3 regions of the Actinocorallia longicatena genome follow, and region 2 is predicted to be linked to each of the others. Evidence: riboswitches for the same ligand, from Rfam matches in the RefSeq annotation. Region 2 holds a riboswitch; each other region holds the start of a gene.
What was found. A riboswitch is a leader RNA that binds a small molecule or an ion and turns the genes downstream of it on or off. The one in region 2 is predicted to bind cyclic di-AMP.
Positions count from the first base shown of each region.

Region 1: linked by a shared signal. The riboswitch ahead of ABD785_RS18875 (C40 family peptidase) and the one ahead of ABD785_RS39940 (CHAP domain-containing protein) in region 2 are both predicted to bind cyclic di-AMP.
Region 3: linked by a shared signal. The riboswitch ahead of ABD785_RS06135 (NlpC/P60 family protein) and the one ahead of ABD785_RS39940 (CHAP domain-containing protein) in region 2 are both predicted to bind cyclic di-AMP.

Region 1 is NZ_BAAAUV010000008.1:213,959-217,890, forward strand. It holds gene ABD785_RS18865 (NYN domain-containing protein) at 1-320, shown strand, start outside; gene ABD785_RS18870 (C40 family peptidase) at 408-1,415, shown strand; cyclic di-AMP (ydaO/yuaA leader) riboswitch at 1,791-2,038, shown strand; gene ABD785_RS18875 (C40 family peptidase) at 2,131-2,619, shown strand; cyclic di-AMP (ydaO/yuaA leader) riboswitch at 2,731-2,907, shown strand; gene ABD785_RS18880 (CHAP domain-containing protein) at 2,917-3,666, shown strand; gene ABD785_RS18885 (hypothetical protein) at 3,792-3,932, shown strand, end outside.
Region 2 is NZ_BAAAUV010000050.1:18,181-22,112, reverse strand. It holds gene ABD785_RS39950 (WD40 repeat domain-containing protein) at 17-1,798, shown strand; gene ABD785_RS39945 (helix-turn-helix domain-containing protein) at 1,795-2,010, opposite strand; cyclic di-AMP (ydaO/yuaA leader) riboswitch at 2,246-2,384, shown strand; gene ABD785_RS39940 (CHAP domain-containing protein) at 2,392-3,126, shown strand; gene ABD785_RS39935 (glycoside hydrolase family 25 protein) at 3,145-3,912, shown strand; gene ABD785_RS39930 (TetR/AcrR family transcriptional regulator) at 3,913-3,932, opposite strand, start outside.
Region 3 is NZ_BAAAUV010000003.1:91,928-95,859, forward strand. It holds gene ABD785_RS06125 (hypothetical protein) at 1-341, shown strand, start outside; gene typA (translational GTPase TypA) at 401-2,251, opposite strand; cyclic di-AMP (ydaO/yuaA leader) riboswitch at 2,445-2,588, shown strand; gene ABD785_RS06135 (NlpC/P60 family protein) at 2,591-3,496, shown strand; gene ABD785_RS06140 (hypothetical protein) at 3,592-3,774, opposite strand; gene ABD785_RS06145 ((deoxy)nucleoside triphosphate pyrophosphohydrolase) at 3,900-3,932, opposite strand, start outside.

The sequences.
Region 1 (3,932 bases), on a different contig from region 2:
CGCTGGCCGACCAGCGCAACCGGCTGATCAGCGGGCTGGGCGGCCTGGCGGCCCAGACCCATGCCGAGATCACCTGCGTCTTCGACGGGGCCTCCCTGGACGGCCACATCGCCGTCCAGGCGCCGCGGGGCGTCCGGGTGCTGTTCAGCAGGCCCGGCCAGATCGCCGACGACCTGATCGGCGAGCTGCTCAAGGTCGAGCCGCCGGGCCGCGCCGTGGTCGTGGTCTCCTCCGACCAGGAGGTGGCGGCCTCGGCCCGCCGTGCGGGGGGACGTCCGGCGACCGCGTCGCTGCTCCTCAAGCGCCTCGGAAGATTTTGACAAATCCGGCGTTTAGGTTGAGGCAGGAGAGGTTTCTCACTAAGGTCAACGGCTGACAAGCAGTGTGAGAAGGGGCGTCCGTCAGCCGTGGTCATCGATCGTCAGCAACCGCGCCGCTGGGCCGCTGTCTGCCTTGCCCTCGCGCTGGCCTGGTCCCTGCCCGGGATGGGCGAGGCGGCGCACGCCGCGCCCGAGCCCACCAAGGCGCAGGCGAAGAAGGACCTCGAGAAGCTGAACGACCAGGTCGATCTTCTGGTCGACAAGCTGAACAAGGCCAACGGCGACCTGAAGATCGCCCGCCGCAAGATGGACGCCGCCAAGCGCGCCGCCGACCGCGAGAACGCCAACTTCGACAAGGCCCGGGTCGGCATCGTCCAGATGGCCCAGGACGCCTACAAGTCCGGCGACATGACCTCGGTCTCCACCCTCGTCTCCAACTCCGACCCGCAGATCCTGCTGGACCAGGTCGCCCTGTTCTCCCAGCTCTCCTCCACCCGCGGCGACAAGATCCGCGAGTTCCTCAACGCCGCGCAGCGCCGCGAGCGGGAGAAGGGCCACGCCCAGGAGGCGCTGAACACGGTCCAGACCAAGGTCAAGGAGATCAAGGACCAGAAGACCGACATCGACAAGCAGGTCGTCAAGCAGGAGAAGCTGCTGCGCCGCCTCGGTGTCGACCCCGATCCCGCGCCGGGCAAGCTCCCGCCGGTCGGCGGCACCTACACCGGCCCCGCCAGCGGCAACGCCCGCAAGGCCCTCGACTACGCCTTCGCCCAGAAGGGCAAGCCCTACGGCTACGGCCAGTCGGGCCCCAGCCGGTTCGACTGCTCGGGTCTGACCATGATGGCCTGGAAGGCCGCAGGTGTATCCCTGCCGCACAACGCCGCCTCGCAGTATTCGGTGACCTCAAACCACCGCATCTCCTTCGACAACCTCGAGCCGGGCGACCTGGTCTTCTTCTCCGGCCTCGGCCATGTGGGCCTCTACGTGGGCAACGGCAAGATGATCCACGCCCCGCACACCGGGACCTTCGTGTCGGTGGTCTCGATCTCCTCCGGGTACTACAGGTCCCGATTCGTCGGTGGCGGACGTCCGTAACCCCCCGTGTTACACGGGTCACAGGGTGAGACCTGGATCACTTTCCGGCCAAAGCCCGCTTCACCTGCGCAGACGCGTTTTTGCGCCGCGTTTGCCTTTCCGCGGTTCTTTGGTACCTTCAAAAGCGTCCGCAGCGTTATCCAAGCGTTGCAGACGAGCGGCGTCCTCCAGGCGCCGTAGTGATAAAAGCTTGCTTCGGTCAAGCATGGTCGACAGGACTGTCCCGAGAGCCGATGTCGTAGACGACGTCAGGGCCGCGCATGGAGGCGCAGGGCAGACATCCCGAAGGTCGGCATCACACAACAAAACCCGTAGTCGCTCGACTGCGACGGAACCACAAGGGGTTCCGTCTGGGCCTCATCACGCCCTCGGGTCGAAGCGACAGCGCCGAGTCCACTCCCTGACGAAAGGGAGCGGAGCCGGGGACCCAATCCCCGTGAGCACCCCACATCGCCCCCAAACGGTGTGAGCCATGCCCGCGGAACCCCGGGGTGAATCGGCCGCCCGGCAGCTGAGCGCTCGTGACTCGACATGGAGTCGGCGCTCACCGCGATGGGTGGCCGTAGGACGAACTTCCGGTCCGAACCCGTCAGCTAACCCGGTAGGCGCAAGGAAGAAGGAGATTCCCCTGTCTCGCAACCTTGGCATCCGCCTGCCCTCGTCTGACCGCTCACGTCGCGTCAAGCTGGCCACCGGCCTGCTCGCCGCGTCCGCGGTGCTCACGCCCGCCATCGCCGTTCCGGCGCAGGCGCAGGCGGCGACGGTCGAAAAGACCGCCGCGGTGACGAAGGTCAAGAAGGTCAAGAAGAAGAAGTCCTGGTCGCAGCGGCAGAAGACCGCCTTCAAGGCGATCGCCGTGGCGAAGAAGAAGAAGGGCAAGCCCTACCGCTACGGTGCGGCCGGCCCCAACTCCTTCGACTGCTCCGGGCTCGTCGGTTACGCCTACCGCAAGGCGGGCGTGAAGCTGCCCCGGACGACCGGTTCCATCTACCGCGCCGTTCACAACAAGGTCTCGTGGAAGAACCTCGCCCCTGGCGACCTGGTGTTCTTCTACGGCGGCCGCAGCCACGTCGGCCTTGTCTCCAAGGTCGTCGGCAAGAAGGTCTACATGATCCACTCGCCTCGTACGGGTGACCATGTTCGCCAGGTGCTGCTCGACAAGTACCGCAAGCGCTCGTTCAACGGCGCGGTCCGCCCCTTCTAGACCGCCCGTGCAGGCTCCGGGCGCGGAAATGCCACAACCCTCCGGCATTTCCGTGCCCGGCGCCCCCGATCGACTTTTCTCTAACTGACCGCGGGACGCGACCCCTCAGGGGCCGTCCTCCCGCCGAGTCCGCATCAAGCGGAGCCGGGGACCCACTCGTCCGGACGCAGGGCGTCCAGGACACGGGGTGAATCGGAGACCGAGGCCGGAACCTTCCGCCTCCTCTCCGTAGGGCTTTTCCAGGCCCGAATCCGTCAGCTAACCCGGTAGGCGGCATGGAAACCAGGAGTCAAACGCATGTCCGGACGTCACCGTAAGCACGCCCACCTGTCGCTGAAGATCACCGGCGGTCTCGTCGCCGGCGCCGCCCTCGCCAGCACCTTCGCGATGTCCGCCCACGCGGACACCCCCGCCCAGCCGGCCCTCGCGGCCAAGGCCGCGGCCCTGCCGCAGATGCCCGTCCCCGAGACCGGCAGCATGACCACCGCGGGCAAGCCCGCCGGCACCGTGGTGAAGCCCGGCGCCAAGGCCGCCGCCCCCGCCGCGCAGAAGGCCGCCGAGGTCACCGCGGCCCAGATGATCGCCAAGGCGAAGTCGCAGCTCGGCCAGAAGGAGGACGGCAAGGGCGAGACCAAGTTCGCCCACTGGTACTCCAAGACCTCCCGCGCCGCCGAGACCATCGCCCGCGACGGCGGCGACCGCAAGGGCTACCTCAAGGCCAGCTGGTGCGACATGTTCGTCTCCTGGACGGCGAGCGAGGTCGGCGCCCAGAGCATCGTCGGCCAGGACGCCTGGACCGTCGCCCACGCCAAGTGGTTCAAGGCCAACGGCAAGTGGGGCACGACCCCCAAGGCCGGCGCCATCGTCTTCTTCGACTGGGGCGGCTCCAAGAGCCTCGACGCCATCGAGCACGTCGGCATCGTGACCGGCACCTCGAACGGCAAGATCAACACGATCGAGGGCAACACCGGCAACCGGGTGCAGCTCAAGACCCGCAGCGCCGGCCAGATCGTCGGCTACGGCTACCCGGACTACAAGGCCTCCTGACCCGCGGAGACCGACCCGCGACGGCCCCGCCTGCCCCCCGGCGGGGGCCTCGCCTCCTCATGTCCGGCTTGCGCCGGTCCGGGCGGCGGCCGACCATCGCGCGGGCGGTCGTAGGATCGCTGCTCATGGCAGCCAACCCGCCGGGGCACTCGGCCTTCTCCCGCCGCCGCCTGCTCGCCGCGGCCGCGGTGCTGGCCGTCGCCGCCTGCGCCGCGGAGCGCCCGCGCCCGGCCGCCGCGCCCGCCGCCGACCCCGCCGCGCTGGAC
Region 2 (3,932 bases):
TGCGTACCATGCCGGAATGGCGAAGATCATCGACTATGGACGGTTCGCGGAGCGGCTGGCGCGGAAGGAGTCGCGCTGGGGTCTGCTGGAGGAGTTCCAGCGTGAGTGGGGCTATGTGGACCCGGGCGGCGAACCGCAGGTGACGCGGGAGGGCGAGGCGCCCGGCTTCGTGCTCGAGGAGGCGGGTCCCCTTCCCGCCGCCCTCGTCGAGTGGTGGGACTCGCCGGTCAACTCCTTCGCCTTCCGGCCCCGCCTCTACTGGACGCACTCGGCGTGGCCGCCCGCCGGGACCGATACGGCCGACGACCCGCCCGGCGACGAGATCCGGGTCGTGATGTCGGAGTACCAGTACGTCAACCAGTGGGGCTACCTGGCGTCCGAGGCCGGGCACGACGATCCCAAGGTGATGGTGAACACCGGCGCCGGCTGGGTCGAGCAGAGCCGGTCCATCTCGGAGTTCTTCCTGCAGCTCGCGATGGAGCGGCTGCCCGCCCACTTCGGATGGGGGCTGCGGGTCGCCCGCAAGACCGTCGAGGACGATCCGGAGATCGTCGAGCGGCTGCGGGCCACCCACCGCGAGATGGGGTTCCTGCCGTGGCAGGAGATGGGCACCGACTCCCTCTCCTACGGCGGCCCCGACGTGATCGTCCGGCATGGCCGCGGTCCCGGCGCCGACTACGCGATCGTGGTCCAGGCGAGGACCCGCGCGGCCCTCACCGCGACGCTGGAGAGCCTCGGCATCACCTGGGCGGAGGAGGATGTCGACCCGCCCAGCGAGATCCCGGCCACGCCCGAGGACCTGCCCCCGGCGGCGTTCACCGCAGGAGACTCCGACGACCGCGGCCGGTGGACGGTCGCGACCACGGACGCCCCGCGCGTCCCGGCCGAGGTGCCCGCCCCGGCGCGAGATCTCCCCGGCCGCACCGTGGCCGCCTCGGACGGGGAGGTGGTCGTCGCGGGTGACGCCGCCGGAGGGGTCCACGCCTGGACGGCCGAAGGCGCCCGGCTCGGCCAGTGGCCGCTGCACCGGGCCCCGGTCACCGCCATCGTCTGCCTCCCGCAGGAGGAGACGCACCGGATCTTCAGCGGCGACGCCCACGGTGTCGTCCGCACCTGGACCACCGGCCCGGACGGAGGCAGGCGCACCCCCTTCGACCGGCGCGGCACCCCGGTCACCGCACTGGCCGAGGGCGACCTGGAGACCGGCGGAGCCCTCGCCGCCGCCTGGGCCGACGGGCTCGTCCGGCTCTGGAGCCGCCCGACGGGGGACCGCGCCGACCTGCGGCTCGGCACCGGCATCGAGGCCCTCGCCCTGGACCCCTCGGGCACGCTCCACGTCACCACCGCGAACGGCACCTTCGTGCTCGAGCTCGACCAGGACCTGCTCTGGCCCGCGCGCGACCTCCGCCTGCGGCTCAGGGAGATCGACTGGAGATCCCTCAGGACCAACCGCGGACGCGCGGAAGAGATCCCCCGCCTGATCGCCGAGCTGGCCTCCGATGACGAGGCCGCCGCCCAGGCCGCGGTCAAGGAGCTGTACGGCCTCATGGTCTCCAAGCGCGGCGCGAGGTCCGCCGCCGCCGCGGCCGTCCCCTTCCTGGTGGAGCGGATGCTCATCCCGGACAACCGGGCGCGCAACACCCTCCTGCTGCTGATCGCCGACCTCGCCGTCGGCCAGGGCCCCGCACGCGAGGCGGTCCGGGCCGTCGTCCCCGACCTGGAGCACTTCCGCCGCGACCCCCACCCGTCCCTGCGCTGGGCGGCTGAGGAACTGGTCCGCATCTGCGCGGAGGATTAGGGCCCGTCGAGCGGGTCGAAGCGGATCGTCAGGCGGAGGCGGAGGGCCGCCGCCACGCGGTCCAGTACCGCGACGGGCGGCACGAACTCGCCCTTCTCCAGCCGGGAGATCGAGGGCTGGTCCAGGCCCACGCGCCGGGCCAGTGAGGCCTGGCTCAGCCCGAGGGCCCTGCGGCGGGCCCGGATCACCTCTCCATCGATCTTGGTCGTCAAGGCCTCCTCCTTCCGTCGCGGTGTCCGTTCCGCTTCCACGGTCGCCGCGCGGCGGCCCCCTCCCATCCACCGATCGGTTGAGCCGGGACGCTCCTTCGCATGACCCCGCGCGCCCCTGACGCCCATGGGCCAAGGCGCTTTACCGCGACGCCATTCCCTCTTATGCATATTTTACTACCTTTACCAGTTTGATATCTGCCTTTTACTTTGCTTAATCTTCGCGCATCGGTCGATGTCCGGCCGATCGCCGAGTCTCCTCACGGAGAGCCGGGGACCCGGGTTTCTTGGGGTGAATCCGCTGCTGAGCAGCGGTAGGGCCAGCTCCTTGGCCCGAATCCGTCAGCTAACCCGGTAGGCGAAAAAGGAGAGGCGAAATGCTCTATGGATGCGGACGTCCAAAAGATGATCACCGCGCTCGAATCCCAGCTCGGCTACAAGGAGAAGAGCGGCGGATACACGAAATTCGGAGACTGGTACGGCGAGAACGTCGACGACTCCTCTGACTTCAGCCATGCCGCCTGGTGCGACATGTTCCTCGCCTGGGGCGCCGACCAGGCGGGCGTGACCGCCAAGACCGGCCAGTTCGCCTACACCCCCGCGCACGCCGCCTGGTTCCGCGAGCAGGACGCCTGGGGGACGAAGCCGGAACCCGGAGCCTTCGTCTTCTACGACTGGTCGGGCGGCAAGAAGACCGGTGGCATCGACCACGTCGGCATCGTCACCAAGGTCGACGGTTCGAAGATCCACACGATCGAGGGCAACGTCGACGGCGTCAACGCCAAGCGCAAGATCCGCGACCAGAGCAAGGTCGTCGGCTACGGATACCCGCGGAAGGTCAACGTCACCGAGGCCGAGGCCGAGGCCCCCGCCGCAGCCCAGGCCGGAGCCGTGGGTTCCACCGGGTCCGGAGGCTCCGCCCAGAGCGCGGCGCTCACCGGGTCTGCGCTCACCGGGTCTGCGCTCACCGGGACGGTGTCCCTGCCCGGAGACTTCCTGCCCGCCGAGCCGTCCGCGCTGTTCGCGGCGATCGTCTTCCCGGCCGTCGCCCTGGCCGTCGCGGTCAGGCGCCGCCTGCGCCCAGGCCGGGGCCGCCACCACCGTCTCGCCACCGCCTGACCCGAGGGGGAGTTCACGATGATCACTCTGAACCGGAAGATCGCCCTGGCCGTCGCCACCACGGGAGCGGCCGCCGCCGTCGCGGGGGCCGCCCTGGCCGGACCCGGCGACGCCACCGCCGTGACGAGCACCGCCGCCTCGGCAAAAGCGGAGCCGCGAGCCGCGGACGCCGAGCCCGAGAAGACCACCAAGGCCGCGCCGGGCGCCCTGCCCTACGGCGTGGACGTCTCGCACTACGACAGGAACTACGACTGGAGTCAGAAGAAACTGGCCTTCGGGATCGCCAAGGCGACCGAGGGCACGGTGGGAAAGGACGAGACCTTCGCCGCGAACTGGGCGAAGATCCGCGAGAACGGGCTGGTCCGCGGCGCCTACCACTACGGCCGCCCGAAGAACGACCCCGTGAAGGAGGCCGACCACTTTCTGAGGACCGTCCGCGCGGCCGGGCTCCAGCGGGGCGACCTGCTCATGCTCGACCTCGAGACCACCGACGGCCGCTCGCGCGGCCGGGTGAACGCCTGGGCCAGGACGTGGCTGGAGCGCGTCGAGGCCGGGACCGGGGTGAAGCCGGTGTTCTACAGCGGCTACCACTTCGCCCGGGAGCACGGCGAGGGGCTCGGCGGCTACCCGCTCTGGGTGGCGCACTACGGGAAGAAGGCCGGCCGCCTCGCCCCGCCCGCCCCCTGGAAGGAGTGGGCGATCCACCAGTACTCCTCGACCGACCACGACAACAACGTCAGCGCCCTGACCCCGGACGCCCTGCGCGCCCTCGGCTACCAGGGCTGATCACCGTTCGTCGAGCGAAG
Region 3 (3,932 bases), on a different contig from region 2:
ACAAGGAGACCCGCACCACCGCGTGGCTGGCCTTCCCTCGCGGCCCGGGCGCGGCCCTGCCGTCCCGCGAGAACGTCCCCGCGCTCAGGTTGGTCCGGGCGGGCGGGCTCTTGCTCCCGCGCGAACCCGTCCCGCCGTATGAGGCGACGCCCCCGCGCGGCGTCCGGGCGGGCGGGTTCTCGCCCGCGCTCGAGTCGGTCCTGGCGTGGGAGGCCGCCCCCTCGTACCGGTCCAGCCTGGCCTGCGGGCCCGGACCCCGACGGAGGCCCGCCCCCGCACGCAGGTCCGTTCCGGCGCGGGAGGCCGAGGCGGGGGCCGATCTTCCCGTGCCCGTGGGCTGAGGGGCGGAACGCCGAAGACCCGGCGCCCTGGGGAGGGGCCGGGCCTTCGGTCGTGGGTGCTAGGCGCGCTTGGCCCGGGCGGCGGTGCGTTCGCGTTCCTTGCTGTCGAGGACGACCTTGCGGAGGCGGACGGCGGTGGGGGTGATCTCGACGCACTCGTCTTCGCGGATGAACTCGAGGGCGGCTTCCATCGAGAGCTTCTTCGGGGGGGTGAGGCGGTCGAACTCCTCCGCCGTGGAGGAGCGGATGTTGGTCTTCTGCTTCTCCTTGGTGATGTTGATGTTCATGTCGTCGGCGCGGGAGTTCTCGCCGACGATCATGCCCTCGTACACCTCGGTGGCGGGGTCGACGAACAGGGTGCCGCGCTCCTGGAGGTTGAACATCGCGTAGGTGGTGGCGACGCCGACCCGGTCGGAGACCAGGGAGCCGGTCGGGCGGGTGCGCAGCTCGCCGAACCAGGGCTCGTACTTCTCGAAGACCTGGTGGGCGATGCCGGTGCCGCGGGTCTCGGTGAGGAACTCGGTGCGGAAGCCGATCAGGCCGCGGGCCGGGACCAGGAACTCCATGCGGATCCAGCCGGTGCCGTGGTTGCTCATCTGCTCCATGCGGCCCTTGCGGACGGCCAGCAGCTGGGTGAGCGCGCCGAGGTACTCCTCGGGGGCGTCGATCGTCAGGCGCTCGACCGGCTCGTGCAGCTTGCCGTTGACCTCCTTGGTGACGACCTGGGGCTTGCCGAGGATCAGCTCGTAGCCCTCCCGGCGCATGGTCTCGACCAGGATCGCCAGGGCGAGCTCGCCGCGGCCCTGGACCTCCCAGGCGTCGGGACGCTCGGTCGGCAGGATCCGGATCGAGACGTTGCCGACCAGCTCGCGGTCGAGGCGGTCCTTGACCAGGCGGGCCGTGACCTTGGTGCCCTTCTCACGGCCGGCCATCGGGCCCGTGTTGGTGCCGAGCCGCATCGAGATCGCGGGCTCGTCGACGGTGATCAGCGGCAGCGCGATCGGGTTCTCGGGGTCGGCGAGCGTCTCACCGATCATGATGTCGGAGATGCCCGCGATGGCGATGATGTCGCCGGGGCCGGCCGACTCGGCGGGCTTGCGCTCGAGAGCCTCGGTCATGAGCAGCTCAGTGATCTTGACGCGCTGCTGGGTGCCGTCGGTCTTGCACCAGACGACCTGCTGGCCCTTCTTGATCGTCCCGTTGTGGACGCGGCACAGGGCGATACGGCCGAGGAACGGCGAGGCGTCCAGGTTGGTGACGTGCGCCTGGAGCGGGGCGTCCGGGTCGTAGGACGGCGCCGGGATCGTCTCGTTGATGATCTTGAACAGCGGCTCGAGGTCCGGGCTGTCCGGCATCTCGCCGTTCTCGGGCTTGTTCAGCGACGCGCGGCCGGCCCGGGAGGAGGCGTAGACGATCGGGAAGTCGATCTGCTCCTCGTTGGCGTCGAGGTCGAGGAAGAGGGCGTAGACCTCGTCGATGACCTCGTCGATGCGGGAGTCCGGGCGGTCGACCTTGTTGATCACCAGGATGACCGGGAGGTTCGAGGCGAAGGCCTTGCGGAGCACGAACCGGGTCTGGGGCAGCGGCCCCTCGGAGGCGTCCACCAGCAGCACGACGCCGTCGACCATGGACAGGCCGCGCTCGACCTCACCGCCGAAGTCGGCGTGGCCGGGCGTGTCGATGATGTTGAGGAGCATTCCGTTGTGACGGACCGCGGTGTTCTTCGCGAGAATGGTGATGCCCTTCTCGCGCTCGAGGTCGTTGGAGTCCATGACGCGGTCGTCGACCGACTGGTTGTCTCGGAAGGCGCCCGACTGCCAGAGCATGGCGTCGACGAGGGTCGTCTTTCCGTGGTCGACGTGGGCGACGATCGCGACATTGCGCAGGTCATCACGGGTGGCGATGGGCATGAAAGTCCGGCTTCCGTTTCGTGTCGGATTCCGCCGCGCCTCGTGATCTCCGATACGGATACGGACCTTGGCGGCGTGAAAAGAGCGTGTGTACACCCGATTCTAGTCGGTCGGGGGCATGGCCACTGACCACAGGCTCAGTTTGGCATCTCTTGACCAGTTGCATACGTTTCGTCCCGTTCCGGTCGCTGCGTGACCGGGATCGCCGAGTCCCCGCACGGTGCGGGGAGCCGGGGAACCACTTCCCCCCGGGGTGAATCCGCTGGTCCGCCGGCGGTAGGGCGACTCTTCGGCCCGAACCCGTCAGCTAACCCGGTAGGCGTCGATGAGAGGAAACCCGTGAAGGGTGCCCGTTTCATGCTGGCCGCCTCCGTGGCGGCCGGCCTCAGCCTGACGGCCATGAATCCCGCGGCCCATGCCGCCGCGGCCCCCACCTCCGAGAGCCTGCAGAAGCAGCTCGACGATCTGACGGCGCAGGCGGAAAGCCTGGCCGAACTCCTGAAGAAGAACGAGGCGGACGCCGCCTCCGCCCAGCAGGACGCCTCCCTCAGCACGATCGGCCTCACCGGCCTCCGCAGCCAGGTCAGCGCCCTGGAACCGCAGGTCAAGGCGGCCAAGGACCGGATCTCGACCCTGGACAAGATCTCCGGCTGGTTCGGCGGGAACTCCGACACCGAGCGGGCCGACGAGCTCTCCGGCGAGCTCGACGACGTCAGGGCCCAGACCGCGACGGCCGAGACCGAGGCCGCCGCCGCGACCCGCAGGGCCGCTGACGCCGCGACGGCCGTCACCACGGTGAGGACCGAGGCCGCGACCGTCAGCACGAAGATCACGACGGTGAAGACCCGGCTCAAGCGGTTCTACACGGTCGGCGGAGTGACGATCTTCGGCGACGGCGTCGCCGCCAAGGCCACCCGCGAGGCCCTCCGCCAGCTCGGCAAGCCCTACGTGTGGGGCGCCGCGGGACCCTCCTCCTTCGACTGCTCCGGCCTCGCCGTCTGGTCCTACGCCAAGGCGGGCAAGCCGGGCCTCGACCACTACACGGGAGCCCTCTGGGACGCCGGGAAGAAGGTCGGCGCCGCCGACCTCCAGCCGGGCGACCTGGTCTTCTTCCATCCCGACCACCACCACATGGGCCTGTACATCGGCGACGGGAAGTTCGTCCACGCGCCGAGCTCCGGCGACGTGGTGAAAATCACCAAGCTCTCCGAGCGCGACGACTACAGCGGCGCCGTGCGCCTGTAAGCGACACGGCCCCCTCCGGAAGGTCTCCGGAGGGGGCCGTTGCGGTTCACCGCTTAGGGCGATGGTCACCCTGTGTCAGCGGTTCGGGTCGATGATCAGCGCCCGATGTAGGTGTTGGCTGCCGGGAGAACGGTGCCGAACGCACCACCGGCCGCGAGCAGTGCCGCGGCGAGATCGCGCTGGCTGAGGTAGGTGAGAGCGGCCACGGTGACGGCGGCCATGAAGGCCGTCAGGAAGATCACCGCTGCACGCAGTGGCACCAGAGTCTGCTCGTTCATGAGAGACACCTCCTTGATCACGTAACGCTTGGTGATCAGAGTGCACCCAACGCGGCCGATATCTAAGCGTGACGCGGTAACGATTTCGGCACATGCCGTAACCAATGCGGACCGTCCCGTTTCAACTACTGAGAGTAACGAGACAGATAAGGGCGAAC